One region of the Desulfitobacterium sp. LBE genome, then DNA from elsewhere that is predicted to be linked to it. Evidence: riboswitches for the same ligand, from Rfam matches in the RefSeq annotation. Region 1 holds a riboswitch; each other region holds the start of a gene.

Region 1 (7,655 bases):
TTGGCCCTTCAGGCTCCCTCACCTTACCGGAAGGGGTGATCGCCGCCGCCAGGCATATCCATATGCATAGCACCGATGCTGCACGTTTCGGAGTCAAAGACAGGGACCGGGTCAGCGTCACTGCACCTGGCCCCCGGGGATTAGTCTTCAGGGAAACCCTGATTCGCGTCAGCCATAACTTTACCCTGGAGATGCATATCGATATTGATGAGGCCAATGCTGCAGCCCTGCGCAATCAGGACTATGTGGAGCTGCTTTTAGTGAATCATCTGCTTCCATAGGCCGGCTGCTTAGGGCTAATTTCAGGGCTAATTTTCTATGAAATCTTAACTACTGAAGTCTTAACTTCGCCGCATAAAGGAGGGGCGTGTCGGAACCAAGCTTTCCACACGCCCCCTTTTTGCATACCGTCCCGCACCGGCATAAGCTATACTTCTGATATACAGCCTATGCTTCCAAGCCGGATGAGTGCAGAATACAGTCCTTAATGCAGGCTACCAGGGAGGATCGACCATGAACACCTATGCCCTTATATTAATCGTACTCATCGCTTCAACCATGCAGGCCGCCACCGGATTCGGATTTGCCATCATGTCCATTCCTTTCCTGCTTCTCTTGCTTGACCCCCGTGACGCCATCCAACTGAATATTCTACTTGCCTTCATCATCTCCCTGATGATGATCTATAAAATCCGCCATACTGTTAAAGCAGCCACTTTAAAGAGATTAATCATGGGCAGCTTACTGGGAACGCTGCCGGGAATCCTTATCTTTATTTTTCTGGATGTACGTCCCTTGAAACTCTTGATCAGTGTATTGCTGCTGATATCGACCTGTTTATTGGCTGCTAAAATTTGCTTTAAAGAAAGCAACACCAAAGAATTCCTGATGGGGGTCTGTTCCGGATTTCTCACCACCAGCATCGGTATGCCCGGTCCCCCCCTGATGATCTATTATGCGGGAACCGATCTTGATAAGGCCACCATACGCAGTACAACCGTCGCCTACTTTGTCTTCATCAATTTGCTCAGCATTCTCATGCAAACCTTTCTTTACGGCAATTCCGCCATAGTCTGGAAGTCCACCCTGATTTCTCTTCCTTTTCTGGTGCTGGGAATTGTGCTTGGACAATTTGTCTTTGTCCGGCTCAATCAACAGCGGATGCAGCAGCTTATCTATCTTTTATTGTTTTTTACCAGCATCTACTTATTTATAACCACGATTATTGTCTAAAAACGTTTGACTGAGGACACCGTCATCCTGTCTGAAGAAAACGGAGGTTAACTCAACTTTAAATCATTTGCATAACGATAGGGTATGATCTCTCTTTGAGCCGTTTCTATATACCCTTTTTCCTTATGAGAAAAATCCGATATCTTCGTTGCCGAAAAATCCTTGAAATATTCAGCTATGGCAAAAATTACTTCCAGCTCCTCATTAGAAAACAGGTCTTGATTTCCCCTTTCTGTTGGCATCAATATCTCACCCTCGTATAGTCCGTCATAGGGCTTTGTTTCAATGACTCCTACACTTTCAAGTACCCAATGGATTAAATCATGATTTACAGGAACCGGGCCAAAATGATGGTGAATATAGACCAGCCCCGTTATGGGATATCCATAACGCTTAAAATGAAGGTTATCAGCATAATAAAGAAGCTTTTGCAACTTCGTCTTCACTAATTCCCTATTCGTTACAGCAAATATCTGAACCAGAGCAGCAAGTTTTTCAAAATCAAATTCAATATTTGTAATCCCCTTGTTATAAAATGGAGCGAAACGTTTATTCAAAAAATCAACCGGATCTTGCTCCGCCGCTGGATCTGTCTTATCGATTTGGGCTAAGATTTTTCTCTTTTCTCTATCGGTCAGTTTGTTTTTATTACTGTCATAAAGATAGTTGAGATAAGTGGGATCATTTTTCAAACGCAATAATTGCTCATGATGAGATGCACTCGGTATGGCTCCTCCCTCATAACGCACAAAGGTAGCCTGGCTCCATCCCAGTAGTGAAGCGACAGTTCTTCCCGAGCCAATGGATTCACGGATTTGCTTTATTTCGAAAGGTGAAAGCAAATTGTGTTTGTTGCGATAGGCTTGATAAACCCTCTCCAGATTCTTGGTATCCAGCTCTTCATCGAAAAGCTCATTTCTGCAGATTGAACAAATGCGAATATCGGAAACGGTCTCTATTTCTTCCCCACGAACAGAAAAAGTCTCCCTCTTATTGTCAACTTGTGTTTCTTGCTCACATTGGCAAATATCACAGTATTTTTTCACGATGCTATTCCTCCTTATCCAAGGCGAAGGGAAGTGTCTTTGGTCCAGCAATTTTTATCACCCTTTTTTATTATAACACCATTTGCTATTAAATAGTAGCAAAAATATGGAGGAATTTCTCTTACCAAGTTGCTTCTCTCTAGGCTATCAATTCTTTAAAAAAACACTGTATTTTTCAGTCTACAGATATTATATTTATGCATAATAATGTATAATTATATAAGGTTTTTCTGCACGTATTCCCTTCAATAGAAAGTAAGGAGTGGTTGATCAAGATGCCTAAGAGAGAAGATATTAAGAAGATAATGATCATCGGTTCCGGCCCCATCGTCATCGGGCAGGCTGCCGAATTTGACTATTCAGGAACCCAGGCTTGCAAAGCCCTCAAAAACTTAGGTTATGAAGTGGTGTTGGTGAACTCCAATCCCGCCACGATTATGACGGATGCCGGTACGGCTGATGCTACCTACATCGAGCCTCTCAATGTCCAGAGAATCACCGAGATCATCGAGAAAGAGCGCCCCGATGCCCTTCTGCCCAATTTAGGAGGACAATCCGGGCTAAATCTGAGTTCCGAACTGGCCAAAGCGGGAATTCTCGATCACTATGGCGTGAAAGTCATCGGGGTACAGCTGGATGCCATCGAGCGGGGGGAAGACCGCATCGCCTTCAAGGAGACCATGGAACGCCTGGGTATCGATATGCCCAAAAGCAGCCCTGCTTACACTGTGGAAGAAGCCGAGAAAATCGCTCAGGAGCTGGGCTATCCCGTGGTGATTCGTCCTGCTTACACCCTGGGCGGCACCGGGGGCGGCCTGGTCTACAATGTGGAAGAATTAAAAACCATCGTGAACCGGGGCATCTCCGCCAGCATGATCGGACAGGTTCTGGTGGAAGAATCCGTCCTGGGCTGGGAAGAGCTGGAGCTGGAAGTGGTCCGGGACTCCAAAAACCAAATGATCACCGTCTGCTTCATCGAAAACATCGACGCTATCGGCGTCCATACCGGGGATTCCTTCTGCAGCGCCCCCATGCTGACCATCTCTCAGGAGCTTCAGGAAAGGCTTCAGAAATACGCCTACTCTATCGTGGAAGCCATCGAAGTCATCGGTGGGACCAATGTCCAATTCGCCCATGATCCCAAAACCGACCGGGTGGTGATCATCGAGATCAACCCCCGTACCTCCCGCTCCTCCGCCCTGGCTTCCAAAGCCACCGGGTTCCCCATTGCCCTGATCTCTTCCCTGCTGGCCGCCGGCCTGACCCTGGATGAAATCCCCTACTGGCGGGAGGGAACCCTGGATAAATATACTCCCTGGGGTGACTATGTAGTGATCAAGTTCGCCCGCTGGGCCTTTGAAAAGTTCAAGGGTGTGGAAGACAAACTGGGCACCCAGATGCGGGCCGTGGGTGAAGTCATGAGCATCGGCAAAAACTATAAAGAAGCCTTCCAAAAAGCCATTCGCAGTTTGGAAATAGGCCGTTACGGCTTAGGCTTTGCCAAAGATTTCAACACCAAGACCCTCCCCGAGCTTCTGGAGCTGCTGAAAACCCCTACCAGTGAACGGCATTTTATGATGTACGAAGCCCTCCGCCAAGGGGCTGATCCGGCGGAGCTTGCCGCCATCACCTATGTCAAGACCTGGTTCATTGAACAAATGAAGGAATTGGTGGACCTGGAAGAAAAGATCCTGGAGTATCAAGGCCGGGAGCTCCCCGCCGAGCTCCTGATCCAAGCCAAAAAGGATGGTTTTGCCGACCGCTATCTGGCCCAGCTCTTAGGTATTTCTGAGACGCAAGTCCGCCGGCAGCGCCTGGGGCTGGGGTTGACCCAGGCCTGGGATGCCGTACCTGTAAGCGGGGTAAACAACGCCTCCTATTATTACTCCACCTATAATGCCCCGGACAAGGTCACCACCAGCCAGAGGGAAAAGGTCCTCATCCTGGGCGGCGGCCCCAACCGCATCGGCCAGGGCATCGAATTTGACTACTGCTGCGTTCACGCCGCTTTTGCCTTAAAAAACCTGGGCTATGAAACCATCATGATCAACTGCAACCCCGAGACCGTATCCACCGATTATGACACCTCGGATAAGCTATATTTCGAGCCCCTGACTGTGGAGGATGTCTTAAGCATCTATGAAAAAGAACGCCCCATCGGCGCCATCGTCCAATTCGGAGGCCAGACACCCCTGAATATCGCCGCCCAGCTCCAGGAGGCGGGAGTAAGAATTCTCGGTACCGTACCGGAAGTCATCGACCAGGCTGAGGATCGGGATCAGTTCCGCAAAATGATGGAGAAACTGGCTATCCCCATGCCCCAGGCAGGTATGGCCAGCACTCTGGAGGAAGCTTTGGCAGCGGCGGAGATGATCGGTTATCCCGTCATGGTTCGTCCCTCCTATGTCCTGGGAGGCCGGGGCATGGAAATTGTCTTTGATGAAGAACAGCTGCGGGAATATGTGGCCGCCGCCGTGGACATCACCCCGGAACGCCCCATTCTTATCGATAAATTCCTGGAGAATGCCATCGAAGCAGAAGCCGATGCCGTCTCAGACGGTACTCATGCCTTCGTCCCTGCCGTTATGGAGCACATCGAGCTGGCGGGGATCCATTCCGGAGACAGTGCCTGCGTCATTCCTCCCCTGACCATTGCCGACCGCCATTTGCGCACCATTATCGATTATACCCAGCGGATTGCCCAGGAACTCCATGTGGTAGGGCTTATGAATATCCAGTACGCCATCGCCGAGGATAAGGTCTACGTCTTAGAGGCCAATCCCAGAGCTTCCCGCACCGTACCCCTGGTCTCCAAAATCTGCAACACCCCCATGGCCAGGCTGGCCACGGAGTTGATACTGGCTGATTATACCGGGCAAAAGAACGATATCGCAACCAACTTCAAGCCTGCTCAGATCTCCCATTACGGCGTCAAAGAAGCGGTCTTCCCCTTTGACAAATTCCCTGAAGTAGATCCCGTCCTCGGCCCGGAAATGCGTTCCACCGGAGAGGTTTTGGGCATGGCCAATTCCTTCGGCCTGGCCTATTTCAAGGCTCAGGAAGCAACCCACTCCTCCCTGCCCTTCAGCGGAACCGTCCTTATGAGCATTGCCGAACAGGACCGCTCTTCAGGGGTCATCGAAATCGCCCAGGAATTCCTCAAGCTGGGCTTTAAGATCAAAGCCACTCAGGGGACCCGGAAATTCCTTCAGGATCATAGCATTGACGCCGAATTCATCCATAAAATTGAGGAAGGCCGTCCCAATATCACTGATGGTATTATGAACGGCGAGATCCAATTGGTCATTAACACCCCCATCGGCAAACGCAGCCTCAAAGATGATTCCTACATCCGCAAGACCGCCATTAAGTATAAGATCCCTTATATCACCACCACCCCGGCCGCCTTAGCCAGCGCCAAAGGAATTGCCGCATCTCAGGAGGCGGCAGCCAATAAAACCGTGGTTAAATCCCTGCAGGAATATCATGGTGAGATAATGTAATTTCGGTAATATAATTCAGATCATATAATTTGGCTCATGTAATTAGATAATGTGATTTAGATCGTTGACAGTCCCCTTGCTTTTAAGATATGATTTTATCAGTCTTAGCTCAACTGGTTTTCGGTTGCACACCCCTATATATAGTGTTTTTTTATAAACTTTCATCTATATATGGTGTTCAACGAGATTTTGATGTATAATGAGACTGGTTCATTAATAAGGAATCTCATAGGTGACTGTACAACCACAGTTGAAAAGGGAAGCCGGTTAGAGGCCGGCACGGTCCCGCCGCTGTAAGGGAAATATACTTCTTGGCATTACCACTGAAAGGGTTTCGGGAAGGTAAGAAGTATAGATGATCCTAAGTCAGAAGACCTGCCTATGTGTATACCACCAACTCTACGGAGGATAGAGTATGTTGGGCTGCTAACGGCATGTTGTTTTTAGCTTCTCGGCATCTCTGTCGGGAAGTTTTTGTTTCGGATGTCATCATGAGTCCCTGAACGATGATAAGAGATCAGATTGAGAAAAGAGGTAGATTGTATTTGATTACTAAGATTCGCAAGCGCGACGGACGGGAAGCTCCTTTTAACATTGAAAAAATAGCCAACGCTATCTTTAAGGCAGCCAGTGCCACAGGAGGCAAGGACTATCAATCCTCTCTCCTTCTTGCGGAAGAAGTGGTCAACTACCTTGAGGTTAACCTACATAAAAAAGTCCCCTCTGTGGAAGAAATTCAGGATGCTGTGGAAAAGATCCTGATCGAAAGAGGCCACGCCCGCACAGCCAAGGAATTCATTCTCTATCGGGCGGAACGGACCCGTGTCCGGGAAATGGATACCCGGCTTATGAAGGTCTATGAGGAGCTGACTTTTAAAGAAGCCAAAGATAATGATATGAAGCGGGAAAATGCCAACATTGACGGAGATACCGCCATGGGCACCATGCTGCGCTACGGCTCCGAAGGAGCTAAACAGTTTAATGAGATGTTTGTCTTAAAGCCCGAACACTCCAAAGCCCACAAAGAAGGAGATATTCACATCCATGATATGGATTTTCTCACCCTCACCACTACCTGCTGCCAGATCGATATTATTAAACTTTTCAAAGAAGGCTTTGGGACCGGCCACGGCTTCTTAAGAGAACCCAATGATATCCAGAGCTACAGTGCTTTGGCTTGTATCGCTATTCAGTCCAACCAAAACGATCAACACGGCGGCCAAAGCATTCCTAATTTTGATTACGGTATGGCGCCGGGAGTAGCCAAAACCTATATTAAGCTTTATAGACAGAACCTGCTTAAAGCCTGCGAGCTTTTAATCCATCAGGATGTGGATCAGGAAGAGCTGGAAGCCCATCTCAAGGATGTATTCTCAGCCCTTGCCAACCAAGGGCATACACCTACCCTTTCCTCTGACCCGGATTATTTTGAGCAGGAAGCCGCACTGCTTCAAACCCTGCCTAATCTTAAGCTGGACATGCCTACCATCCGCAAAGCTCAGGAGTTTGCCGTCAAAAAAGCTCTTGCCGAGACGGATAAAAAAACCTATCAGGCTATGGAAGCTTTGGTCCATAACCTCAATACCATGCACAGCCGTGCCGGAGCCCAAATTCCCTTCAGCTCCCTCAATTACGGCACGGACACCACCCCGGAAGGCCGTATGGTGGTCAAAAACCTGCTCCTGGCCACCGAAGCAGGTCTGGGCAACGGCGAAACCCCCATCTTCCCTATCCATATCTTCAAAGTGAAAGAAGGGGTTAATTATAATCCCAGTGATCCTAACTACGATTTATTCCAGCTGGCTTGCCGGGTCAGTGCCAAAAGACTTTTCCCCAACTTCTCCTTTATTGATGCTCCCTTTAACCTGCAATA
Region 2 (7,655 bases), 370 kb from region 1:
GATCTTTACGAGAGCATTCTCCTGACCGAGAAAGGAAAGGAAACCGGCACCTATCTTCTCTCTCGTCATGATACGGTAGAGCAATTTCTGAGACTGATCGGCAATATGAATCCTCTGGAGGAAACGGAACTGATCGAACACTCCCTCAATGTCTCTACCGTACTGCAACTCCATACTTTGTTGGACTTCTTCGCCCAAAACGTTGCTGTTCGGGAAAGCTTTGAGACCTTTAAAAAAGCTGCTAAAGAAAACCCGGCTTCGCCGAGCCTTTGATTCATATCCCTAATGAAGTGAAATCGTTGATGCACCAGTGAAAAAATAAACGGACTTTCCCTATGCCGGATGCATAGGAAAAGTCCGTTTATTGGTGTTTTGCTGCAGTTTCTGGCAATTTTTGTGCTATTATACAAATAGAAAGGTACTATGTTAAGGCGGGGTAAAACTTATGGAATTTAAAAGAGTAACCTTAGACAATTTAGCTTCCGAACATATCTGCTGTGCCCTCACCGATCAAAAAGGAGAGTCCTCTGTCGCGTCAAAAAAAGCATGGCTCAGTCAACGCTTAGGCGAGGGATTGGTCTTTGACAAACTGGATGTGCGGGGAAAGGTTTTTATCGAATATATCCCGGCTGAAAAAGCCTGGTGCCCCATTACAGCCGATCATTATCTGTTCATTAACTGTTTCTGGGTTTCCGGGCAATACAAGGGTCAGGGCTATGCCAACTTATTGCTGGAGCGCTGCCTGGCTGATGCCAAAGCAAAAGGGATGCAGGGGCTTGTGGTTTTATCTGCCGAAAAGAAAATGCCCTTTCTCTCCGATCCGAAGTACCTGAAATACAAGGGCTTTCAGATCGCCGATCAAGCGCCTCCTTATTACGAACTGCTTTATCTTCCCTTCAGTCCCCAAGCAAATGTTCCCCAATTCAAAGCTTGTGTAAAGAGCGGTCGTACTGATGAAGAAGGCTGGGTTGTCTATTATACCAATCAATGTCCTCATACGGATAAATATGTCCCAATCCTCGTCGATCATCTCAAGTCAAAAAAACTTGCCATTAAAGCCATCAAAATCCAAACGACGGAGCAAGCCCAAAAGGCTCCTAATCCCTTTACCACCTATGCCCTTTTTTACAACGGCCAGTTCATCACCAACGAAATCCTTACCGCAAAGAGCTTTGATAAGCTTTTAATCAAAACGAACCTATCTCCACCAACTGTTCCGCCGTCACCATCTGAATGGCCTGCTCCGCTGCAGCGGGGATAACCTCGTCTGTGAAGCCGCTCTTGGAGAACTGCTTATAATGCAACACCCGCTATTCTTATATCCCCCGCACCGAGCAGACCGGTGCAATGATGGGTACACCTTGTTCATCATAGGTTATATTGGCGATCACCCCATAGACTTCTTGCAGCATGGCAGCCGTAATGACCTCCCGGGGCTCCCCCGCGCTGTAAAGAGAGCCCTTCCCATCCACCACTACAATATGTTGGGCATATCTGGCTGCAAGATTAATATCGTGCAAGACCACAATCAGATCCACATTTTGCTCCGCCACTACTCTCTGCAGCAGCTGACACAGCTCCAGCTGCTTTTGCAAATCAAGAGAGTTGACCGGCTCATCCAGCAACAGGACTTTAGGGTTTCTGACCAAGGTCTGGGCAATAAAGACCAACTTTTTCTGTCCGCCGCTTAATTCCGAAAAATTGCGGGGGGCCAGGTGTTCTATATTAAGGGACCGAAGGGTATCCATGACAATATCCAAATCTTCATCCGACACCTTATGGCTCAGTTCCGGCAATCTTCCCAGGATGACCATTTCCAAAACCGTCAGGGTCGATAGATCGACGTCCATTTGGGGTAAATAGGACATAAGCTTGATTTTATCTTCTGTACACATAGCGGTAAGGCTTTCCTGACCGTAAAAAATCTCTCCCTCATAATCCAGCAGCCCGAAAATAGCTTTAATCAAGGTGGATTTTCCCGCTCCGTTGGGACCAAGGATAACATTAAAGCCTTTGGCAAATTCGAGACTAAATCCGCTAAATACCTTATGGGAGCCTTTGCTTTTCTTATAACCTTTATAGGAAAAGTTTAAATTACTTACCTTTAACATCACATACTCCTCATTTTTTTACTGAAGATAATGGCAATAAAGAAAGGGATGCCAATGATTGAGGTGACCAGGCCGATGGGCAGGATGACCCCTCTGATAATCAGCTTGCTGATGACGAAAGCCAGACACATGACAAAAGCCCCCAGCAGTCCCGATAAAGGCATAAAAAAGCGTTGATCTTCACCCACCAGCTGGCGGGCAATATGAGGAGCGATCAGACCGACGAAACCTATGGTTCCTACAAAACAGACGGATACGGCGGCCAATAGGGAACTCACAAATATAACCATTCGCCGCACCTTGGCCGTATCCACCCCGATACTCCTGGCTTTGGTATCATCCAAAGTCATAGCGGTCAGCTTCCAGGCATTTTTGAACAAAACCAAGAAGCAGATGACCAGCACCAGGGCAACAATGAAAAACTTGCTCCAGGTGGTTTTCAACAAACTGCCGAAATTCCAGAAGATCAGGCTTTGCAGCTGATTTTCATCGGCAATATACTGCAGAACCATGGTCAGGGAGTTAAAAAGAAAATTCAGCGCCACACCGAAGAGGATAATGGCCGTTTTATTGATTTGCCGCTGACGGGAAAAGATATAAATGGCCACAGCCACCATAAGGGCAAAGATGAAAGCGTTAACCGTTACAGCCAGGGTTTCCGGGACCTTTAAGGATTTCAGAACATTGGCGTTTAAAATCAATCCCATGGCTGCTCCGAAGGAGGCGGCGGCGGAAATTCCCAGGGTATAGGGGCTGGCAATGGGATTGCGGAGGATGGTCTGCAATTCACAGCCGCTGATGCCCAGGGACGCCCCCACCACTACAGCCATAAGAGCCATAGGCAGACGGATATCCTTGATGATCATGGAGTTATGCCCATCCCCTTCCCCCGTGAACAGCACTCTTAAGATATCGTGAATCGCTATGGAAGAGGAACCGATGGAAATATTTAGGATCACCAGGGCTGCCATGCTTACGGATAGACCGATAATCAAAAAGATCCTTCTCCTGATCAGCATATTATATAATTTTCGGTTGGCATTTTCCTCATGCTTAATCTTGATTCACCCCTTAGTCTTTCTTGCATAACCGGCATCCAAAAGGGCCGCGGAGAGCCGGAGCAAAGGCCGGTCTTAAACCCCCTTGTGCCTCCAGCGTTCCGAAGCCCTTGCCGTTTTTATTTCTTTAGGGAAATACGGTCTTCAAGGCCCGTAAACCAGGTGCTGATATCGCTGCCCACCAGCATAAATTGATCGAAAAACTCATCAAGGACCGCTTCCGGATTCAGATCCTTAAATTCTTCAGGGTAGAAGAGCTTGGCCATTTTCAGACAAGGGTAAAAAGCATAAATGGAGCGGCTGGTTGAGTGGGCAAATTCATAGACATTGTTGTTTTTAACCGCCTGCAAATTGCTCCAGCCGGTTCTGTTGATAATATCATACTGAGGAGGTTCTTTCTTTTGCTTAAGACTGTCCAGCCAGCCGTCATTGACTCCGCTGAGAATGATGTAATCAGGATCGGCTTTAATGACATACTCAGGATCAAGGGTATTGCTGCTTCCTCCGGCTGATGCTTTATCTAAAAGAACGGCATCGGCAATATTGTCGCCGCCGGCAATAGCAATCGGCAGACCCCATCCGGAAACGCTGGTTCCCGTGCTCCCGTAGACCTCGGAATATCCTGACTTTTCATAATAGACCTTGGGTTTATTCTGACGCTGAGCAAGATTTTTGGCTGCAAGGAGTTCATACTGCTTATCTATGAACGCTGCTACTTCAGCGGCTTTTTCCCCCTCCTGGAAAATCTTGCCCAGGAGCTTCATGGTCTCCTGAACCGACTTATCCAATGTCTTGCCGGGAACATCGATGAGAACAATGCTGATTCCGGCCGCCGTAAGCTGTTCCTCTATTTCCAAGGCATATTTATGAGCGGCCATAGCTGAATTGACGATGAGGACATCGGGATTCATGGACAAAACCATTTCCAGGTCAAAAGGCGCGTTATGATCGGAAATCTGGCCTAAATGTTGGGTATAGTCCCCGACAATGGGCTTATACAGCTGAGCATATTTTTGGATACCGCCACCGCCGTCCTGTCCGGAAGCAACCAGCATAGCAAAAGCCTCTTCACCTTTCAGCGGTATAATATAGTCGATGACATCCATGGTGCTGATAGCATAGGAGGAAATAGGCAGGTCAAGGGTTACCTCCCGGCCTTTGACATCCTTAATGGTTATGGAACCGGTGGTTTCTTTCTTTACGGGTAGGGCACTCTTATTCAGAGGGGACATGATCGCCCCGCTCTCTTCTTCAGGGGCAACATAACCGTAGTGAACAGGATCTGCACCGGCCTCCTTTAAGGCCGCGGCCACCCCATTGATGATCCCCTTACTGGTCAGTGTCGCACCGGCAATCACGTCCACATCCAGGGATTGAGCTTCTATAATACGCTGGGGTATTTTCTCCATGGCGATGCCGCCAACATCCTCGGTTTCCGTATTTTCGCCTATGGTAATCTTTGTGATTTTTCCTTCCTGATCCACTTCCGTGGTCACTTCAAGATCTCCGTGATAACCGGCTGCTTTTGCCGTGTAAGTCCCGGCTGCAACTGCTTTTTCAGCCGGTGGGTTTTCCGCCGGTTGGTTGGCGGCTGATGAATTGCAGCCCCCCAAGAGTATGATCATGACCATGACCAATAAGGCAACTATTCTTTGGCTATAGCGTTTCTCCATTGTTCTTCACCTTTCTTCCTGACTTTTTCCTGACCGGAGTCTGAGCATCTGTCCTGGTTTTTTTATGTCTTCTCTTTAATTTTGGGCAAAGAAAATAAATCACCCTCCCCTCCGGAAAATGAATTGTAGTTTTATTAACAGGCAGGTCTCCTGGCTCGCGCCTTTATTTATCGCCTTCCCAGTCTTCGCCAGTGGCATGAAGATAAATAAATCTTTAACGGCGCTTACAGTAACGGGGGTTGCTCAGGATTTGCACCTGATTCCCTTTTCATTACTTGCGTAAACCTGTCAATAGTTTCTTATTCAGCTTTAAACAACAAGCTCTATCCCTATGTCATTAAAACAAGTTTCGTTCAATCGGCCACAGCGGCCGGGTCAATATAAGGCTTAATATCGAGTACGGGGGTATTATCCAGCATATCCACTCCCTCAAAAAACAGACGGTTGCCCTCTCTTTTCACAAACCGGACTGTGGACAGACCGATGCCGTTGGGCCGGTTGGGGGATCGTGTGGAAAACACACCCATAACCTGATTGTTTCTGCGGGAAAGGGTCATCAGCTTATATCCCTCGGATTTATGAAAGTAAAACAAAATGACCCCATACTCTCCTTCTTGGATATCGGCAATACCTTCCTGGTATTCTTCGAGAATTTCAATAACAGCCGTCGTTTCTCCCGAAAGAGTGCTTTGCCTGGGGGCTTCGCCTTTTTCCTTATAAGGAGACTTGATATAGCCGATCGGTTTCATTAAGATCTCCACTGACTTCTCCTCCTTAGGCCACTTTTATCTATGCCTGCGTTCATAATCGGCGATATTATCCAGCATTTTATACAAAATCCGCCTGGCGGTTTCCCGCTCATCCTCCGTAAAATCTTTGGCCAGAATCCGGTTTAATCCTTTAAACACTTCATGAAATTCTTGTTCAAAGTCCCTTGCTTTGGCTGTGACATAAACAATTTTCTTACGCCCGTCTTTAGGGTCTTCTTCTCTGTATACATAACCCTCTTCTTCAAGCTTTTTCAAGGCTCTCGCTGTGTTGGCCTTATCGATATTGAGTAGTTCGCTTAACTCTTCCTGAGTTATACCATCGTAATTAAACAGCAATTGGGTCAAAAATGCCCATTGTCCCTGTCCGATGTTATAGTCTTTGACATTTCTGCCGATATAGGTCTGGCTATAACGATCGATGGCTGAAATCGCTTTGATCAGTGATTTTCTTTTGTCTATACGTTCGTTCATGCTCTTTCCTTTTAGTTATGTCGGCAGCGTTCAGGATTAATTCGTTGCTATCGCAACCAATTAATCCTAAAAACCCCTATTATTTTGTTGTTTTTCAACACAAGTTATTAATATGCTATACTATTCAATAAAATCTGTCAACTACTCTATTGATAACTTTCTCTTATGGCGACAAGGTTTAACAATCCTGTATGATGCCTAATTTCTTAACGCTAAGCATTAATACAAGATAGGATTTAACCAGATAAGTCCAAGATAGGACAGAGGAAATCTGAACACAACAAATAGCAACACAGAGAAAACACCTGTCAGCACATATTTTTCATTGTCTCTATAATTTTGGAATAGAGGATTTAGGGCACTATAAATGCCGCAAAATACTAAAAGATACAGAAGGCACGCCATCAGATAAGCTGGAAAAGGCACATTATAACCCTCTTCAGGACCCATTATTTTCATTTCAAACTTAAGTGCTATAATGCTGAGAAAAAAGCTTATTATTAAAAGCAGGACACTTAACACTAATCTTTTCACTTTTAGTCCCCCTCCTCTCTTGGGTGACTTTAGAAAACATCGGCTCCGCCGCCGATAGACCGCAGGCCTATTCCCATCATATTGGCCCATATAGAGCTGCCCTAACTACTTTAGTTATTTGATAACTCACAATACATATCATCAATATCATGCTACTACTTAACCATATATGTCATTGAACCCTATTTTACCCTATAGGAGATCCTTGCCGCCAGCCGCCCTACCGTTCTCATGGGAATAATTCGCGCCAGCACCGATGTAAGCCCACCGAATTTACGGTATAAAATGTTAAATAAAAAAAAGGATTTGCGCTGGGCCTTATGTTCCGGCCTGCGGCGCCATATATTGGGAAAGGAATAAAACTCCCGGTAGATCCATAGATAGCCCTTATATAATTCCTCTGCCGTCATTCCCTTGGGCTGAAAGACCACATGAGCTGTATTGTACCTGGACAGTTCATGATCGAGGATGCGGCCTTCCTCTTTCATCCGGCCATGCAATTCTGTGCCGGGATAGGGAGTGAGAATATGGGAGGTCAGGGTTTCAATTTTGTTCTTGACCAGCCAGTCCAGTGTTCTCTGAAAAACATCCGGTTCATCCCCATCCAGACCGAATACCATGCTGGCATTGATCATAATGCCCCGGCTGTGTATTGCTGTGACAATCCTTTCATACTTCTCAAACTGATTATCCTTATTTACGCCATGCAATGAGGAATTATTGATCGATTCAAAACCGATAAAAAGGCTTTGGCAGCCCGTTTCTGCCATCAAATCCAGGACATCGGGATAGTCGGCGATTTTCGTGGTGACAGCGGCGCTCCATTTTAACTCCCTGCCCCGCAGATGATTAAGCAATTCACGAGTGTAGGCAGGCACACCGATGAAATTATCGTCAATAAACAGGATATGCCGGGTTCCCAGGCCTTCGATATCTCTGAGCACATCCGTAACGGGGCGGCGGATATACATCCTGTTCCGGCAGCTGTTGTAGCAGAAGCCACAGCGGTTGGGGCAGCCGCGGCTTGTGGTCATGATA
Region 3 (7,655 bases), 1.8 Mb from region 1:
CGAAAAAGCTGTTCCGGCGCCCCTTGCCAGGCAATTTTCCCGTGCTTAAGCACGATAACTTCGTGGGCTCTATGCAGGATTTCTTCACTGGAATGTTCAACGACCAGAATCGTCCGCTCTCTTTCACGACAGAGATCATCCAAGGTGCGATAGACCTGGAACCGTCCTTCCGGATCCAGTTCAGAAGCCGGTTCATCCATGACCAATAGTTCCGGTTCCAGGGCCAGCACCCCGGCGATCACCAGCCGTTGTTTTTCTCCGCCGGACAGCTCTGCCGTAGAGCGCTGATCATAGCCATTCAGCCGGACCTTGGCCAAGGCTTGGGCAACCCTTTGCTGAATCTCCGCCAAGGGTATGCCGAAATTGCGGGGACCAAAAGCCACGTCCTCTGCCACGGTTCGCCCGACGATCTGACTTTCTGCATCCTGAAGCACCAGCCCTACTTGTTTAGCCAGGTCCTGCACCCGGACCTCACCTGTGTCTTTCCCTCCAATCCTGACCTCTCCCTGCAGCTCTCCTTGCAGAAACTGGGGAATCAATCCATTCAGACACAAACTTAAGGTTGTTTTTCCCGCTCCTGTGGGACCCATCAAGGCGATGAATTTTCCTTTGGCCACTGTCAGGCTGATTTGTTTTAAACTCTCTTCTTCAGCTCTTGGATAACGATAAGAAACATCTCTTAATTCAATCACTCTCTCCACCCCAGCACTCCTCTAGATCAACCGGCTTCCTTTAAGCGCTTTATAGGCTAAGGCCGATACGGCAACATTCAAGACCGACCCTAATAACAGAAAGGGCATTAACCCTAAGACTGCACCCATACCACCCATGGGGAATACGGAAAAGGCCGCCACCACACCATTGAGGAGGGATGTAATAATCACGGCAGGAATTAAACCGATTTTCTTATTGACCAGGCGATAGATCAAGGCAAAGACAGCCATTTCGATGGCGATGACCAAATGCATAGGAATTCCCAGGGGAAAACCGACCACCGCCGAGGTGAGCAGATGACCTATGGCAATCACAAGACAGCCTTCTATGCTGCCAAAAGCCAAAGCGCTGAAAAAACCCGGAGCAGAATCCAGGGCCACTGTCCCCAGCGGGCTGGGAATTTTGATCAAGGCGCCTACCGCACTCAAGGCAAGAAAGACTGCCATGATGGCAATCCGTCTGATATTCTGGGCTGATTTGGGGACCGTTGTTTTCTTTGCAGGTTCAATCATTGTTATTCTCTCCTTTATTTCTTCTTTTCTTTTTGTTTCGTTTCGTTTAATTTAGTTTCATTTTGTTTAAATTTAAATGCTGCATTAATATTCTTCCTGGAGCTTAGTCTTTATTTCCTGTCCTGTTTGGAAGGCCTCCACCTCCGCCTCCATCTCCTCCAGCCTGCCGATCTTATGGATGGGCAGCTTGCCGAAAGCCCCTAATTCAATATCCTCTGCTGCCGTATAAATGAGGCAAGTAGAAGGTCCTGCCGATTTATTGAGATCAAGTTCACATTGGGTATCTTCTCTGAATCGGGCACCGACAGCTTGGGCAAGGGCTTCGGCTTCACCCCGTATCCCTTGGGAGCCTATGGGAATAATGTCATACACCCCAGGAATATTAAGCAATTGAATAAGATGTATCCCCTGCAGAATATCCGGATCTTCCGGGTCAGCCGCCTCAGTTCCCACTTTGGGGAGCCCCAGACAAAACAGGCTGTTGCCCGGCCTGGCTCTGCCAATGCGAAGTTTATCCTGATCGCAAAGCCCTATGACCGTAATGCCTAAGCCGGTTTGTTCTGTGGGCATATTCTTTTCCGTGCTGACGGCCGCAGGCAGGGAGAGCAGATTCATAGCCTTTAGCTCTTCTCTCACCCCCTTCATTATTTCTTCCCCTGCGGGTATGGGTTCATTGGCAATGGCAATGCTGAGCATCTGGGGAACTGCTCCCACCGCCAGCACTTCCAATAAAGCTACCCGGGCCGTCATCCTGCCGGTTACCCTCCAGGGAACTTTGACTGCATCCAGCTCTTTCTCACCAATAGCACCGCATGAATCGCAGGCTGCGACAAGATATTGAGCATCATTCAGGGCAACCACCTCAACATCTCTTCCCTGATATCCCAAGGCCTTCAACTCTCCTCTCCAATAATTTTTATAAAAATAAAAAGTCCATAGCCACCTCGCTTCTCCTTGCAGACAAAGCAAAATGACCATGAACTTTACCAAACTTCATGTGTCCCCAGATCCAGGCAGGTCTCCTGACTTCGAGTCATTGTCTCCTTGCTGCCTTCCCAGTTACCCAGTGGCATTCAGCGCTGAGACTCCTCTTTACAGTGGCGGGTCCGTCCGGGAATTGCACCCGGTTCCCTATTCTCCCTTCTTGACGAAGGGCACCTGAAATCCTTAAATTGTTAAAACCTACTAAATTCAGTTTAGCCAAAACCAGAATAATGTCAAGTCAAAAATTCGTCCTATTGCCAAAGTAAGGGGTTGTTCTATCTTCTAAACTAATCAAGGCCGGAGGATTGTTCCTATTGAAACAATCCTCCGGCCTGATCCATCTGCTTTTGAAATTTATAATTTATAGGCCTGCTTGCTCCCGCAAAGCAGAGGCTTTATCGGTCTTTTCCCATGGCAGGTCCAGATCGGTGCGGCCAAAGTGTCCGTAAGCAGCCGTTTGGCGGTAGATGGGACGGCGCAGATTCAGAGTCTTAATGATCCCTGCCGGACGGAGGTCAAAATTATTTTTGACCAGTTCGCCGATTTTTTCCTCGTCAATTTTGGCGGTTCCGAAGGTTTCCACCAGGACGGATACGGGCTGGGCTACCCCGATGGCATAAGCCAGCTGGATTTCACAGCGCTCAGCCAAACCGGCAGCCACTACGTTTTTAGCCACATAACGGGCGGCATAGGCGGCAGAACGGTCGACCTTTGTGGGGTCCTTGCCGGAGAAGGCTCCTCCCCCATGGCGGGCCATGCCGCCATAAGTATCAACGATGATCTTGCGGCCGGTTAAACCGGCATCCCCTTGGGGACCGCCGATGACAAAACGGCCTGTGGGGTTAATAAAATAACGGGTGCTCTCATCCAGCAATTCCGATGGGACCACGGGAAAGACCACATGTTCCAGGAGATCCCGGCGAATCCGCTCCTGAGTTGCTTCCGGATGATGCTGAGTGGAGATCACGATGGTATCGATACGGACAGGGCGATTATCCTCATACTCTACCGTCACCTGAGTCTTGCCGTCGGGACGGAGGTAATCCAGGATATCCGACTTGCGGACTTCACTGAGGCGGCGGGCCAGGCGATGGGCCAGATCAATGGCCAGGGGCATATAGCTTTCCGTTTCGTTGGTGGCGTAGCCGAACATCATCCCTTGGTCGCCGGCGCCAATGGCTTCGATCTCTTCCTCGCTCATCTCGCCGTTTTTGGCTTCCAGAGCTCTATCCACTCCCAAAGCAATGTCGGCGGATTGCTCCCCGATGGAGGTGAGCACGGCACAGGTATCGGCATCAAAGCCATATTTGGCCCGGGTATAGCCGATTTCACGGATGGTTTGTCTTACTGTGCTGGGAATATCCACATAACAATTAGTCGTAATTTCACCGCTGACTAACACCAGGCCGGTGGTCACCGAGGTCTCACAAGCGACCCGGGCATTGGGATCTTTAGCGAAGATAGCATCTAAGATGGCATCGGAAATCTGGTCGCAGATTTTATCGGGATGTCCTTCTGTGACCGATTCGGAGGTAAACAGTTTTTTTGCCAATGAAGTCACTCCTTTTCACTAAGGCGCTCAGCAATCTCCTGAACCAGCCGCCGAGCTACGTCTAATTTGTTCATTTGGGGCAGATCGATTTTCTTCCCATCCGGGAAAAGCAGGCTCACGATATTCGTAGGGCTGCCAAATCCCGCTCCGGGCTGGGTTACGTCATTGGCCACCAGCATATCGACATTTTTGCGCTGCATCTTGGCTTGAGCATGCTCATAAAGGTTTTCCGTCTCAGCGGCAAACCCCACCAGAAACTGGTTTTCTTTCTTCCTGCCGCATTCCGCCAGGATATCGGGATTGGGCACAAGTTCCAGAGCAAGATTTGTCCCAGCTTTTTTGATTTTCTGCTCAGCACTGACCGCGGGCCGGTAATCGGCAACTGCTGCAGCTTTGACCACAATATCCATCCGGGCAAATTCGCCCATGACCGCAGCATGCATTTCCTGAGCTGTCATAATATTGATTCGCCTTACTCCCGGCGGGGTGGGCAGTTCATTGGGCGCAGAGACAAGGGTTGTTTCCGCACCGGCCTCCCTTAAGGCTTCAGCCACGGCAAACCCCATCCTGCCTGAAGAACGGTTGCCGAGATAGCGGACCGGGTCAAGGGGTTCCTGGGTTCCCCCGGCGGTGACCAAGGCTTTTTTGCCCACCAACACTCCTGAGGCGGCAAAAAAACTCTGCAAAGCCTCCACAAGTTCCTGGGGCTCACTCATACGGCCGTCGCCATCGGTGCCGCAGGCCTGAAAGCCTGTGGCCGGTCCCAGAATGCGTACGGAACGTTCCTGTAACCGTTTCAGGTTCTCCTGGGTAGTTGGATGATGGTACATATGATGATTCATGGCCGGAGCCACAAAGATAGGGGCCTGCGTGGCCAGCAGGACAGTGGAGAGAAAATCGTCGGCAAGGCCCACGGTCATTTTGGCCAATAGATTAGCCGTAGCCGGAGCAACCAATACGGCATCGACTGCTTCCGCCAGGGCGATATGCTCAACATTCCACACCTTAGGCTCTGCGAACATATCCACATAGACCGGGTTACCGGAAAGGGTCCTCAGGGTTAAGGGGGCAATAAATTCAGCAGCCCCCTTCGTCATCGCCACATAGACGATGGCGCCCTGCTTGCGGAGGCGGCTCACCACATCCGCAGCTTTATAAGCCGCAATCCCCCCTGTGACGCCTATGAGGAGCTTCTTACCCCGCAACATTATTTAATTCCTTCACGGGTTAATTCAAAATGATATTTCCCTTTGGCGATTTCATCAAAAGCAAGGCTTACCGGTTTGGAACCGCGGTAATTCACTTCAAACTCCGGATCCTCCATGAGGGTACGGGCCCGTTTCGCCGCCGCCAGCACCAAGGTATATTTACTGTCCACTTTGCTCAACAAAATATCGAGGGAAGGCTGTTTCATGATTACACCCCCTGAAATACATAAGGTTTTCTTTTCACACGGCATTTCTCAGCCAGCAGAATGCTCTTTAATTTGTCTACTGCCAGAGGAATTTCATCATTGACGACCACATAATCATACTCGCTCACATACTCCAGTTCCCGAGCGGCAGTCTGCAGCCGTTTTTGAATCACTTCCTCGGATTCGGTGCCCCGTTTATGGATGCGCTGGGAAAGTTCATCCATGGAGGGCGGCACGACAAAAATAAACACTCCCTGGGGGAAACGCTGCTTGACTTGTAAAGCTCCCTGAATTTCAATCTCCAGAATGACATCATTCCCGGCTTGAATGGCCTGCTCCACAGCGAACTGGGGAGTTCCGTAATAGTTGCCGCAAAACTCTGCCCATTCCAAAAGTTGATCCTGTTCGATCATGGTTTGAAATTCTTCCCGGCTACGGAAATAATAATGCAATCCATCCACTTCACCAGGACGGGGCTGACGTGTCGTGGCCGACACGGAATACTTTACCTGAGGCAGCTGTCTCAGCAGTTCCTGGCAAAGGGTTCCTTTTCCCGCCCCGGAAGGACCGGATAGAACAATCAATAAGCCATGATTTTGTTCCACTCTTGTCCTCCCCTTAATCAGCTGGGTCTTCGGCAGTGTTGCTGGCTTCTTTCGCGGAAAGGCGATGGGCCACGGTTTCCGGTTGAACTGCCGACAGAATGACGTGATGGCTGTCGCAGATAATCACGGCCCGGGTTCTGCGGCCATAGGTGGCATCGATCAGCATTCCTGCGTCCCGTGCTTCCTGGATAATCCGCTTGATGGGAGCTGATTCCGGGCTGACAATAGAGATAATGCGGTTGGCGGATACGATATTGCCAAACCCAATGTTAATCAATTTAATGTCCAAAACTTAACCCTCCAATTATTCCAGATTTTGAACTTGTTCCCGAATTTTCTCTAATTCGCTTTTCATCTGAACGACATGCTGAGTAATGCTTAAATTATTAGCCTTCGAGCCAATGGTATTGATCTCCCGGTTCATTTCCTGAACCAGAAAATCCAGCTTGCGCCCGACGGGTTCAGAGCTTTGCAGAGCTTCCCGGCCTTGGTCAATATGGCTCTGCAGACGAACCAATTCTTCGGTAATGGATGCTCTGTCTGCAAAAAAAGCCACTTCATTGGCCAGGCGAGCTTCATCGAGAATGGCCTTATCTCCCAGAAGGACCTCTATCCTCTCCTGTAAGCGGGTTTGATAATCTATAACGATGCTGTCGGTATAACCTGCTATTTCATCTTTAGCCAGCATGATGGTATGTAAACGGTGCAAAAGATCTGCCGCTAAGCCTTCCCCTTCCACCTGCCGCATGGCTGTGAAGCCATTCAAAGCCTCGGCTACGGCACGGCTCAAGGGTTCCCAAATCAGTTCCAGATCAATATCCGTATCCTCTAGGTCAAAAACCTCGGGCAAGGCAGCTAAACGGTAAATATCCGTCTCATAGGTTGTATTGAGGGCTAAAGCGAGTTCCTTCAGTGTCTTATCATACGACAGGGCTAAATCTTTGTCAACCTTCACCAATCTCTTTTTTTCTTCGGTTTCCTTCACATTAACATAGACATCAATACGTCCGCGGTTGATTTTGCTTTGCAGGATTTTGCGTATTCTATCTTCTAAACTATTCAGATGGCGGGGCATCCGTACCGACGTCTCGAAAAAGCGATGATTGACCGCTTTCAGCTCGATGGTGAATTGGTAACCGTAACCGGAGGCTTCCCCCCTGCCAAACCCTGTCATACTGTTTGCCATGCTCTGACCAACTTTCTTTTTTAAGTTTTTAATTTATTATAGCGATTAATGTTCAAAAAAACAATTTAAGTTGATTTTGACTTGGATAATGGCTTGTTATGGATACATTATTTGTATGCTGTGAAGGTACGCAGATGAAGTTGAAATTCTGTCTGAAGCAAGTTTCCTTCTATAAATAAAAGAAATAAAGACCGTATAACAACAGACTTTTGTCACAGTCACTATACAGCCCTGGCTTTTTGCTTTTGACGAAAAACCTCTTCAAGAGGAATGGCAAGGTCTGCAAACGTCATAGTGCTTGAAGCGGTATATTACTCGTTTTCTGCCGGCAAAACTCTCTTTTCAATATCCTCCGCCGACGGCAAAGTATCTTTCAATTCGTTTGGCAAGAGACTCGTTATTTGATACTCACTAACACCGATAGGCTTTGTCATATCCCGCAAAGAATACTCGGCAATTAATCTGTTTTTATATTTGCACAAGAGAATGCCAATGGAAGAGTTATCCTGTTCCTTTTTCAACTTGGAGTCAACTGCAGAAAGATAGAAATTCAGCTTTCCAGCATATTCCGGCTTGAAATCACCTGTTTTTAATTCGATAACAACATAGCAGCGAAGCTTTAGATTATAGAACAGAAGGTCGAGATAGTAGTCCTCTCCTCCAATCTCCATGTGATATTGATTGCCAA
Region 4 (7,655 bases), 2.3 Mb from region 1:
AGGCTTCCCATCCAGAAGAACAGTTCCTTTTTCCGGTCTAAGAAAACCGGCCATAATTTTGGCCAAAGTGCTTTTTCCATAGCCGCTGGGCCCAACTAAGGCTACCCTTTCGCCATCCTCGATCTTCAGGTTCACATTATGGAGAACCCAAGGTCCGTTTGCGTAACGAAAACTCACGTCTTTCACTTCAAGCATGGTAGCCACAAGCACACCTCAATTCATCGCCGTCAATTTCCCAAACCGCGCAGCTTAAACCGCATTGGGGGCAGTGAGCTATTTGAAAGCCATTTTGCGGCAAAGCCCTAAAAAGGGCCCGGCTGTAAGGATGCTTTAAGCCCTCCCCGTCCCCGGAAAAATCTTCCCGCCTTGCCGTCTCAACCACTGTACCGCTGTGAAAAATAGAAATACGGTCGGCCACATTTAAGGCTAAATCAATATCGTGAGTAATCAGCAACACTCCCTTGCCCTGATCGGCAAATTCTCTGAAATCCTTTAAGGCCTGAATCGCCAGATTTAAATCCAAACCGGGAGTGGGTTCATCGGCAATAATCAGCTCTGCATTCGCCACCACCGCGGTGGAAATCAATATCCTGCGGGCCATACCGCCCGAAAGTTGAAACGGATAAAGTTTTTCTGCTTTTCCATCCAAGCGATATTTCGCAAAAGCTTTCCGCTGAGCCTCCCGCAGCTTTTCCCCTCCGGTGCCCCGCACCTGTTCGCCAACACGCATCAACGGGTCAAGATAGGCCACGGATTGGGGAATAAAGGCAATTTCCTTCCCTTGCAGCTTTTCCCGATATTCAGGGGTCAGCTCTTGGTCTTTATAGGCCATTTTACCACCAACTTGGGCATTGTAAGGTAGAATACCCATGATAGCATGAGCAAGCAAGCTTTTCCCTGAACCACTGGAGCCGACTATGGCCAGAATTTCCCCGGTACGAATCTGAACACTCAAATCAGCAATCGCCAGGGTTGTTGTTTTTTCCAATGAGGCATCATAACCCTCAAAGGTTACCGAAAGCCCCTGAACATCCAAGATAACGGTCTGCTTAGCTTCAGCCACTCTCTAAACCTCCTACTCATGAGCCGCATAGGGATCGATTAAAATTTTTAAATAGTCGCCTATAAAATCAAAGAGCATGACAACCAAGAGCAAAGCTAATCCGGGGAAAAAGGCCAACCACCACATCCCCGTAGCCAGATGCTTCATTGATTCAGATAAAACGACCCCTACTGCCGGAACTTCCAAAGGTAACCCATAACCAAGAAATGTAATTCCCGCCTCATGCAAAATGGCATGGGGAAAAAGTAAAATCAAGCCAACCAGATACTGGGGAAGAACATGAGGAATGATGTGACTGGCTGCCACATACCAAGGGCTTTTTCCCAAAGCGCGGGCAAGTTGAACATAGTGGGCTGATCTTACCTGCATGACTTCGGCCCGGATTACCCTGGTCAAACTTGGCCAATGAGTTACCGCAACCCCGGTAATAACTCCAACTGCTCCGCCCCCCAGCGCAATCGAAATCAAAATCAGCAGAATCATATGGGGAATCCCCATGCAAAGATCAACCAGCCAATTAACCGCTGTATCTATCTTGCCGCCAAAGACAGCCGATAAACTGCCCAGCACAAGGGCAATAACCGAGCTGACTGTTGCCGCCAGCAGCCCAACGCGTATGCTCAATGAAAGTCCGGCCATCGTCCGAAAAAACATATCCCGCCCCAAGTAATCGGTGCCAAAGGGATGCTTCCATGAAGGCGCCTGACTTCTAAAGTCATAGTTCGGCGCATACAAAGCAGAGTCCATCAGAATCCCCCCGATGGTAATTGCTGCTAAAACCAAGAGACCGCTCCCCATAATCAGCATAATTTTTCGACGGCGATTCATGACGAGCCTCCTTCCCGGATTTGAGGATCGACAATCCCATAGATCACATTGGCCAGGAAATTTCCCGTAAATACAAAAAGCACACTAAATAAGGCAATACCCAGCAGCAAAGGAGCATCTCCTTTCAATCCGGCATGGGTAGCCGCGTTTCCCAGACCAGGATAAGAAAAAACCTTCTCCGCCAGCACCGACCCGCCAAACAGTTCACTGACCGAAGCGAATTGCAGCGTTATGCCGGGCAAGGCGATATTGCGCAATCCGTGACGCCTAATAATCTCCCGGGGTTTTTCCCCCCGGGCTTTAGCAAAAAGGACATATTCACTCTTAAGTACGTCAATGAACTTCTGACGGGTATGAAGGGCAATGCCGGCTACACCGGTAATGCTCAAGGTTAAGGCAGGTAGAATCAGATGATAAATTTTATCACCTAGAGTAACCTCATGGGCCAATTTATTGATGGGGGCTGCCAATCCTAAGGGAAACCACTGTAAATAGACAGCAAAAACCATTAAAAAGAGTAAGCCCAGCCAAAAAAGCGGTGTGGATGCCAATATCAAACAAAACGTTTTAATAAAGCGGTCGATCCACTTCCCCTTATTCACGGCAGCGATAATGCCCAAAGTAAACCCCAGCACCCCGGACAACACCCAGGCTACTCCCATCAAGGCCAGCGACGCCCGGAAACGCTCGCCGATAACCTTCGCGACAGGCTGGCGATAAGTGATAGATTCGCCCATGTCACCCTGAAGGACATGGGTTATCCAGATGCCATAGCGCTCTACAGGCGATTTGTTAAGACCCCAATGTTCAGCGATATTCGCCCTTTGCTCTTCGGAGACGTGGGCATCACCCAAATAAGCGTCGATCGGATCAATCGGCGACAGCGCAATAAGCATGAAGCTGATTAGACTCACGGCCCCAAGCAGAGTCAGCATCCGTACTAAAGTACTGCTGAAATAGCGCCCCAATCCTTTATATACCGTGGTACTCATACTACCAGGACCACTCATTCATATTTTCTACAATGGAAATCCCCTGCCCCCGGGTTGGCAATTTCTGCAAAGAGAGGATCTTCAGCCCTTCTTTGACAAGATAAGTGACTTCCGGACGAACGATCCACAAGTACGGAATATCCTTTTGCGCAAGAGCCTGGCCTTCCTGCCAGTATTTATTTGCCTCGTCAGAGTTCGTTGCCGCAAGGGCTTTTTGGATAACCGCATCAACCTCCGGATTGGTATAAGAAGCCGGGTTGCCGATAACCGCTACACCAATTTGCGAAGAATCATAATAACGATAGAATTCTATGGGATTAGGCTGACCAAAGACCCAGCAAGTCGGTAAATTCCTCGCTTCCCGGCATTCCGACCAAGGTGCGGATTTGGGGATAATCTGTATTCCCAGCTTTTTCACATCTTCTGCCAGAGCAACGACCGTATTATAACGCGCCAGATCATTGCTTCGTCCTGTTATCACGATTTCCGCCTTAATATTATTTTTCTCCCGGATGCCGTCCCCGTCAGTATCTTTCCAGCCGGCATCTTCCAAGATCTTTTTCGCTTCTTCAACCTGGTTGTCTTTAAACATGTCGCCATTACTCCAGGGAAGTTCCTTCGCCGCTCCATAAGTAACTTGCCCAAATCCGTTCAAAGCGTTTTGGGTAATGAGCTGCCGGTTTATCCCAATGTTCAAGGCTTTGCGAATCGCCGGATCACTTGTGACATTATTGCCTACTTTTTGCCCTGAAGGGTCGGTCGTTTCCGGAATCGTTGGCAGGTTAATGGTAAAAGCATCCATGGCGGACATTCTATATAGTTTCATTCCGTCAACCGGCGTGCTGGCAAATTCAGATTCGACAAGCACCAAGTCCAACTGCCCTGATTTCGCTGCCGCCAGAGCCGCATCTTCATCCAATTTTAAGATGGTTACTTTCTTAAACTTCGGTATTGGGCCGTAATAATGTTCATTCGGTACCAGGATCAACTTCTGATCAACTGCAAATTCGGCAACTTTCCAGGCACCGGAGCCCATCGGATGATCCCCATAGTTTTCATTATAGAGATGCTTGGGGACAATTCCCACCTCGCTTAGATTAAAGACAAACGTAGACCAGGGGGCTTTTAAGCGGAAAACAACAGTACTTTCGTCTAAGGCTTCAACTGAATCTAGCATGGTCAGATCCGCAGCGGAAGCTTTACTTTTGGTTGTTTCAAAAGTAAAGACCACATCTTCCGAAGTTAAGGGATGGCCATCAACAAATTTTGCATCATTGCGGATCTTAAAGGTGTACGTTAATCCATCGGTACTGACATCATAAGAGGTAGCCAAATCATTGACCAATTGGTTATTTTCTTTGACTTGCAACAAGTGACTGTGAAATATATCCGGCGCCCATACGCCATAGCCTGTGGTCGGATCAAAACCGCCCGCTACTAAATTGACCCCAGCCGAAATAGTAATCTCGTCTTTTATGACATTTTCTGTGATATTTTTTCCGCCGTTAGAAGCAGAACAGCCCACCATCAGCATTAGTCCGGCGAGCAACAGCAATAATACTATTTTTCTCATATGGCCTTCTCCTTTTATTCTTGATTTTAATAGCATGTTATATCAACTGGAATATGGATATTTCGCTATCCATTTTCACCTCCTTATGGCGAAAGAGTCTCCCCAATAATAAATCTCCCTGCAATGATGCAGGGAGAACTTACCTTGAACAAGCCTAAAAAAGCCTTACTAGTGTACTTAATCAGCTTTCTAAAAGGCAGGTCTTCTGGCTCTCGTGTCATCCTCCTCCCACGCCTTCCCATCTCTAAAAAAGACAGTGACATTCTGGGGATTCGTCTCCGATTACAGCGGCGGATCCGCACCGGACTTATACCGGTTTCCCTATTCTCCCTATGGGCACCTTAAGCTATGTATTCGGTTTTAAAGCAAACAAAACCCATTTTCGCTAAGAAAATGGGTTAAAGCACAAGTGCAACCGTCATATCCCTTTTTCCGCGAAAGGCGTAGACAACCAGTATTAGGCAGGTTTCCTGACTTGCGGGTCTTTGCTTTCTTTCTCCTTCCCGGATAAAACCAGTGGTTATAAAAGAAGCTCTCCGCATACAGTGGCGCGACCGTCCAGGAATTTCACCTGGTTCCCTATTATCCTCCGATAAATCAGAGGCACCTAAAAACTGAATATTTAATTCACTTATATTGTTTATAACATATATTATGACAATTAACAACCCAAAGATCACTCGAGATTCAAACGCTTCTTCAAAATAGTATTGGTGATGGCGAAGTAAGCAGCCGTGATCAGTGCCGACTCAATCAGTATGAAGGCAATGAAAAGGTGGATCTCCGTGTGCATAGTGAGAAAATTCCCCGGGGTAATATTCCAGGCATTGCCATGCCCTATTATAAAACCAATCCCCATGCTGATCATTTGGGTTAAGGTATTGAGTCCGATAAAGGCAGCAAAGGAGGCCAGAATACGGTGCTGATTAAACAGGTGGCCAACAGCAATCGAGGCGTAGAGGATTAAAATGGCCGATGCCAAAATGAGGAAGATCCCGATCACAGCCTCGACGGAATACAAATAAACCGATGTGCCCAGATAACCCCATAATGTGCCAAAGAGTTGGGTCAGCTCCCTCATAATGTGCTCCCAGTCCCCTGCTTTTAAAGCGATGAGTATGATGGAGAGCATGGCCACGAAGAAACTGATCACTAACCAAAACATGGAGATCAGCATCTTACAGACAATGTGCTGCCAGGGTTTGACAGGGAGAGTGAACATCAGGTAGCCTTCTTCAGAGAGAAGATTCTTATAGAAACGCTGAATCGTCATAATCAAGGTCATAACAAAGATACCGGCCATGATAAAAATATAAACAGCCATACTGATGACCGCCGGAGCCTGCCAGTGGTGGCTGGAACTTACTCCCAGCATGAAGCGGTTAATCAGGGCGAAAACCAATAAAGCCAGGTATAAGGGCAGGAAAACTCTTCCTGTGGCTTTCAACTCATATTTCATCAACTTACTTAGCATTTGAACACCTCCCGGAATAAGGCATCGACGGATTTACCTTTTTCACTGCGGATTTCATCCACTGTGGAGGTCAAGACAACTTGACCTTGATTGATAAAGACAACATAATCGAGGATATTTTCAATTTCAGAGATAAGGTGGGTGGAGATGAGAACAGTTCCCTTTTCATTGTAGTTGCTGAGAATGGTTTTCAGGATATAATCCCGGGCTGCCGGGTCCACTCCGCCGATAGGCTCATCTAAGAGGTAAAGATCCGCTTCACGGCTCATGACCAGGATGAGCTGAACTTTTTCTTTGGTGCCCTTGGACATGGTCTTAAGTCTGTCATGAGGATTGATGTTGAGGTTTTTCAGCATCTCGAAGGCCTTTTCCGGCTTGAAATCCTCATAAAAGTCCTGGAAGAACTCAATGATTTCGTGAACTTTCATCCAATCATTGAGGTAAGTTTTTTCCGGGAGATAGGAGATTATTTTCTTGGTCCCGATACCCGGCTTTTGGCCATCGATCAGAATCTCGCCCCCGCTTGGGGTGAGCAGCTCATTGGCCAGTTTGATCAGGGTGCTTTTCCCGCTGCCGTTAGGTCCTAAAAGGCCCACGATCTGACCCCGTTCCAAAGTTAAGTTAATCGTGTTCAGGGCCACCTTGGTGCCGTATTTCTTGGTCAGCCCCTTGCATTCCAGGATTGGGTTCATTTCTTCATCTCCTCTGCCATAGTGTTGATGATGGTTAGGATCTCTTTTTGTTCAAAGCCCATCATTTTCATTTTTTCCAGAAATTCAGCAATTTGTTCTTTGGCTACTTGGGTTTTGGCCATCTCTACCATATGCGCATCCTCCGTTACCGATCGACCGCTGGTGCGGTGGGTTATAATCAATCCGTCCTCTTCCATTTTGGCTAAAGCTCTTTGCATAGTATTGGGGTTAACAGCCGCCTCTTGGGCCATATCCCGGACCGAAGGCAGTTTTGACCCCAGAGGGTATGCTCCGGAGAAAATCTTCAGCTGAATCTGCTCAATTAACTGGGTGTAAATCGGTCTGTCCGTCTTTAAATCCCATGACATGGTCTCACCTCTTGTCTCAGTGTATTATTGTATTAATTTCTTAATACAATAATACACTATTCTCTCTCGATGTCAAGATAGGTTATATACTTTGTTCCATCATTATATTAATAAGCAAGTGAACGGCAGTAAAAAGCCATGATCGGAAGGATAGTTCTCCCAATCATGGCTTAACTTTTCATGGCTTTACTTTATACTGAACTGAAGTCTCGTTCAATCCGCTGCTTTAAAATTATAAACCGGCTTAATCTGAGCCACGATCTCCACCGTATCGTGGATGTTTTTGATGATATCTTCCATGGGCTTGTAAGCTAAGGGGCATTCATCCAAAGTTTCTTTGTTGACCGATGTAGAGAATACCCCTTGCATCATTTCTTTATATTGGGTCAAGGTCAGGGAACTGCGGGCTTGGGAGCGGCTCATGAGGCGGCCGGCTCCGTGCGGAGCTGAATAGTTCCAGTCCGGGTTGCCTTTGCCGATACAGATCAGGCTGCCGTCCCGCATGTTGATGGGAATCAGGAGCCGTTCATCCTTTTGGGCTGAGACTGCGCCTTTGCGCAGAATCATGTGCTCTGTATCAATGTAATTATGAATGGTCGTGAACTGGTCCACGGCCTTGAGTTTCATCCCTTTAAGTATTTCATCCGCCATGGCTTTCCTGTTTA

The links. A riboswitch is a leader RNA that binds a small molecule or an ion and turns the genes downstream of it on or off. The one in region 1 is predicted to bind cobalamin.
Positions count from the first base shown of each region.
Region 2: another riboswitch for cobalamin. It lies ahead of DESLBE_RS16570 (ABC transporter substrate-binding protein); the one in region 1 lies ahead of DESLBE_RS14830 (anaerobic ribonucleoside triphosphate reductase).
Region 3: another riboswitch for cobalamin. It lies ahead of DESLBE_RS23445 (AIR synthase related protein); the one in region 1 lies ahead of DESLBE_RS14830 (anaerobic ribonucleoside triphosphate reductase).
Region 4: another riboswitch for cobalamin. It lies ahead of DESLBE_RS04125 (ABC transporter substrate-binding protein); the one in region 1 lies ahead of DESLBE_RS14830 (anaerobic ribonucleoside triphosphate reductase).

Region 1 covers NZ_VLKD01000001.1:3,119,953-3,127,607, forward strand. The annotation lists gene DESLBE_RS14810 (phosphate propanoyltransferase) at 1-281, shown strand, start outside; gene DESLBE_RS14815 (sulfite exporter TauE/SafE family protein) at 514-1,233, shown strand; gene DESLBE_RS14820 (type II TA system antitoxin MqsA family protein) at 1,281-2,279, opposite strand; gene carB (carbamoyl-phosphate synthase large subunit) at 2,555-5,782, shown strand; cobalamin riboswitch at 5,996-6,180, shown strand; gene DESLBE_RS14830 (anaerobic ribonucleoside triphosphate reductase) at 6,328-7,655, shown strand, end outside.
Region 2 covers NZ_VLKD01000001.1:3,490,191-3,497,845, forward strand. The annotation lists gene DESLBE_RS16550 (iron dependent repressor, metal binding and dimerization domain protein) at 1-273, shown strand, start outside; gene DESLBE_RS16555 (GNAT family N-acetyltransferase) at 446-1,261, shown strand; gene DESLBE_RS16560 (ABC transporter ATP-binding protein) at 1,317-2,111, opposite strand; gene DESLBE_RS16565 (iron ABC transporter permease) at 2,111-3,106, opposite strand; gene DESLBE_RS16570 (ABC transporter substrate-binding protein) at 3,289-4,842, opposite strand; cobalamin riboswitch at 4,965-5,146, opposite strand; gene tsaA (tRNA (N6-threonylcarbamoyladenosine(37)-N6)-methyltransferase TrmO) at 5,196-5,603, opposite strand; gene DESLBE_RS16580 (MarR family transcriptional regulator) at 5,628-6,083, opposite strand; gene DESLBE_RS16585 (hypothetical protein) at 6,303-6,617, opposite strand; gene DESLBE_RS16590 (radical SAM protein) at 6,800-7,655, opposite strand, start outside.
Region 3 covers NZ_VLKD01000001.1:4,969,077-4,976,731, reverse strand. The annotation lists gene DESLBE_RS23455 (energy-coupling factor transporter ATPase) at 1-701, opposite strand, end outside; gene DESLBE_RS23450 (ECF transporter S component) at 714-1,226, opposite strand; gene DESLBE_RS23445 (AIR synthase related protein) at 1,311-2,123, opposite strand; cobalamin riboswitch at 2,221-2,403, opposite strand; gene metK (methionine adenosyltransferase) at 2,572-3,762, opposite strand; gene coaBC (bifunctional phosphopantothenoylcysteine decarboxylase/phosphopantothenate--cysteine ligase CoaBC) at 3,768-4,970, opposite strand; gene rpoZ (DNA-directed RNA polymerase subunit omega) at 4,970-5,176, opposite strand; gene gmk (guanylate kinase) at 5,179-5,781, opposite strand; gene DESLBE_RS23420 (DUF370 domain-containing protein) at 5,795-6,070, opposite strand; gene DESLBE_RS23415 (YicC/YloC family endoribonuclease) at 6,086-6,967, opposite strand; gene DESLBE_RS23410 (PDDEXK nuclease domain-containing protein) at 7,279-7,655, opposite strand, start outside.
Region 4 covers NZ_VLKD01000001.1:824,664-832,318, forward strand. The annotation lists gene DESLBE_RS04105 (ATP-binding cassette domain-containing protein) at 1-204, opposite strand, end outside; gene DESLBE_RS04110 (ABC transporter ATP-binding protein) at 188-1,063, opposite strand; gene DESLBE_RS04115 (ABC transporter permease) at 1,076-1,891, opposite strand; gene DESLBE_RS04120 (ABC transporter permease) at 1,888-2,883, opposite strand; gene DESLBE_RS04125 (ABC transporter substrate-binding protein) at 2,885-4,456, opposite strand; cobalamin riboswitch at 4,634-4,815, opposite strand; cobalamin riboswitch at 4,899-5,082, opposite strand; gene DESLBE_RS04130 (hypothetical protein) at 5,133-5,930, opposite strand; gene DESLBE_RS04135 (ABC transporter ATP-binding protein) at 5,924-6,622, opposite strand; gene DESLBE_RS04140 (GntR family transcriptional regulator) at 6,619-6,990, opposite strand; gene DESLBE_RS04145 (RNA-splicing ligase RtcB) at 7,204-7,655, opposite strand, start outside.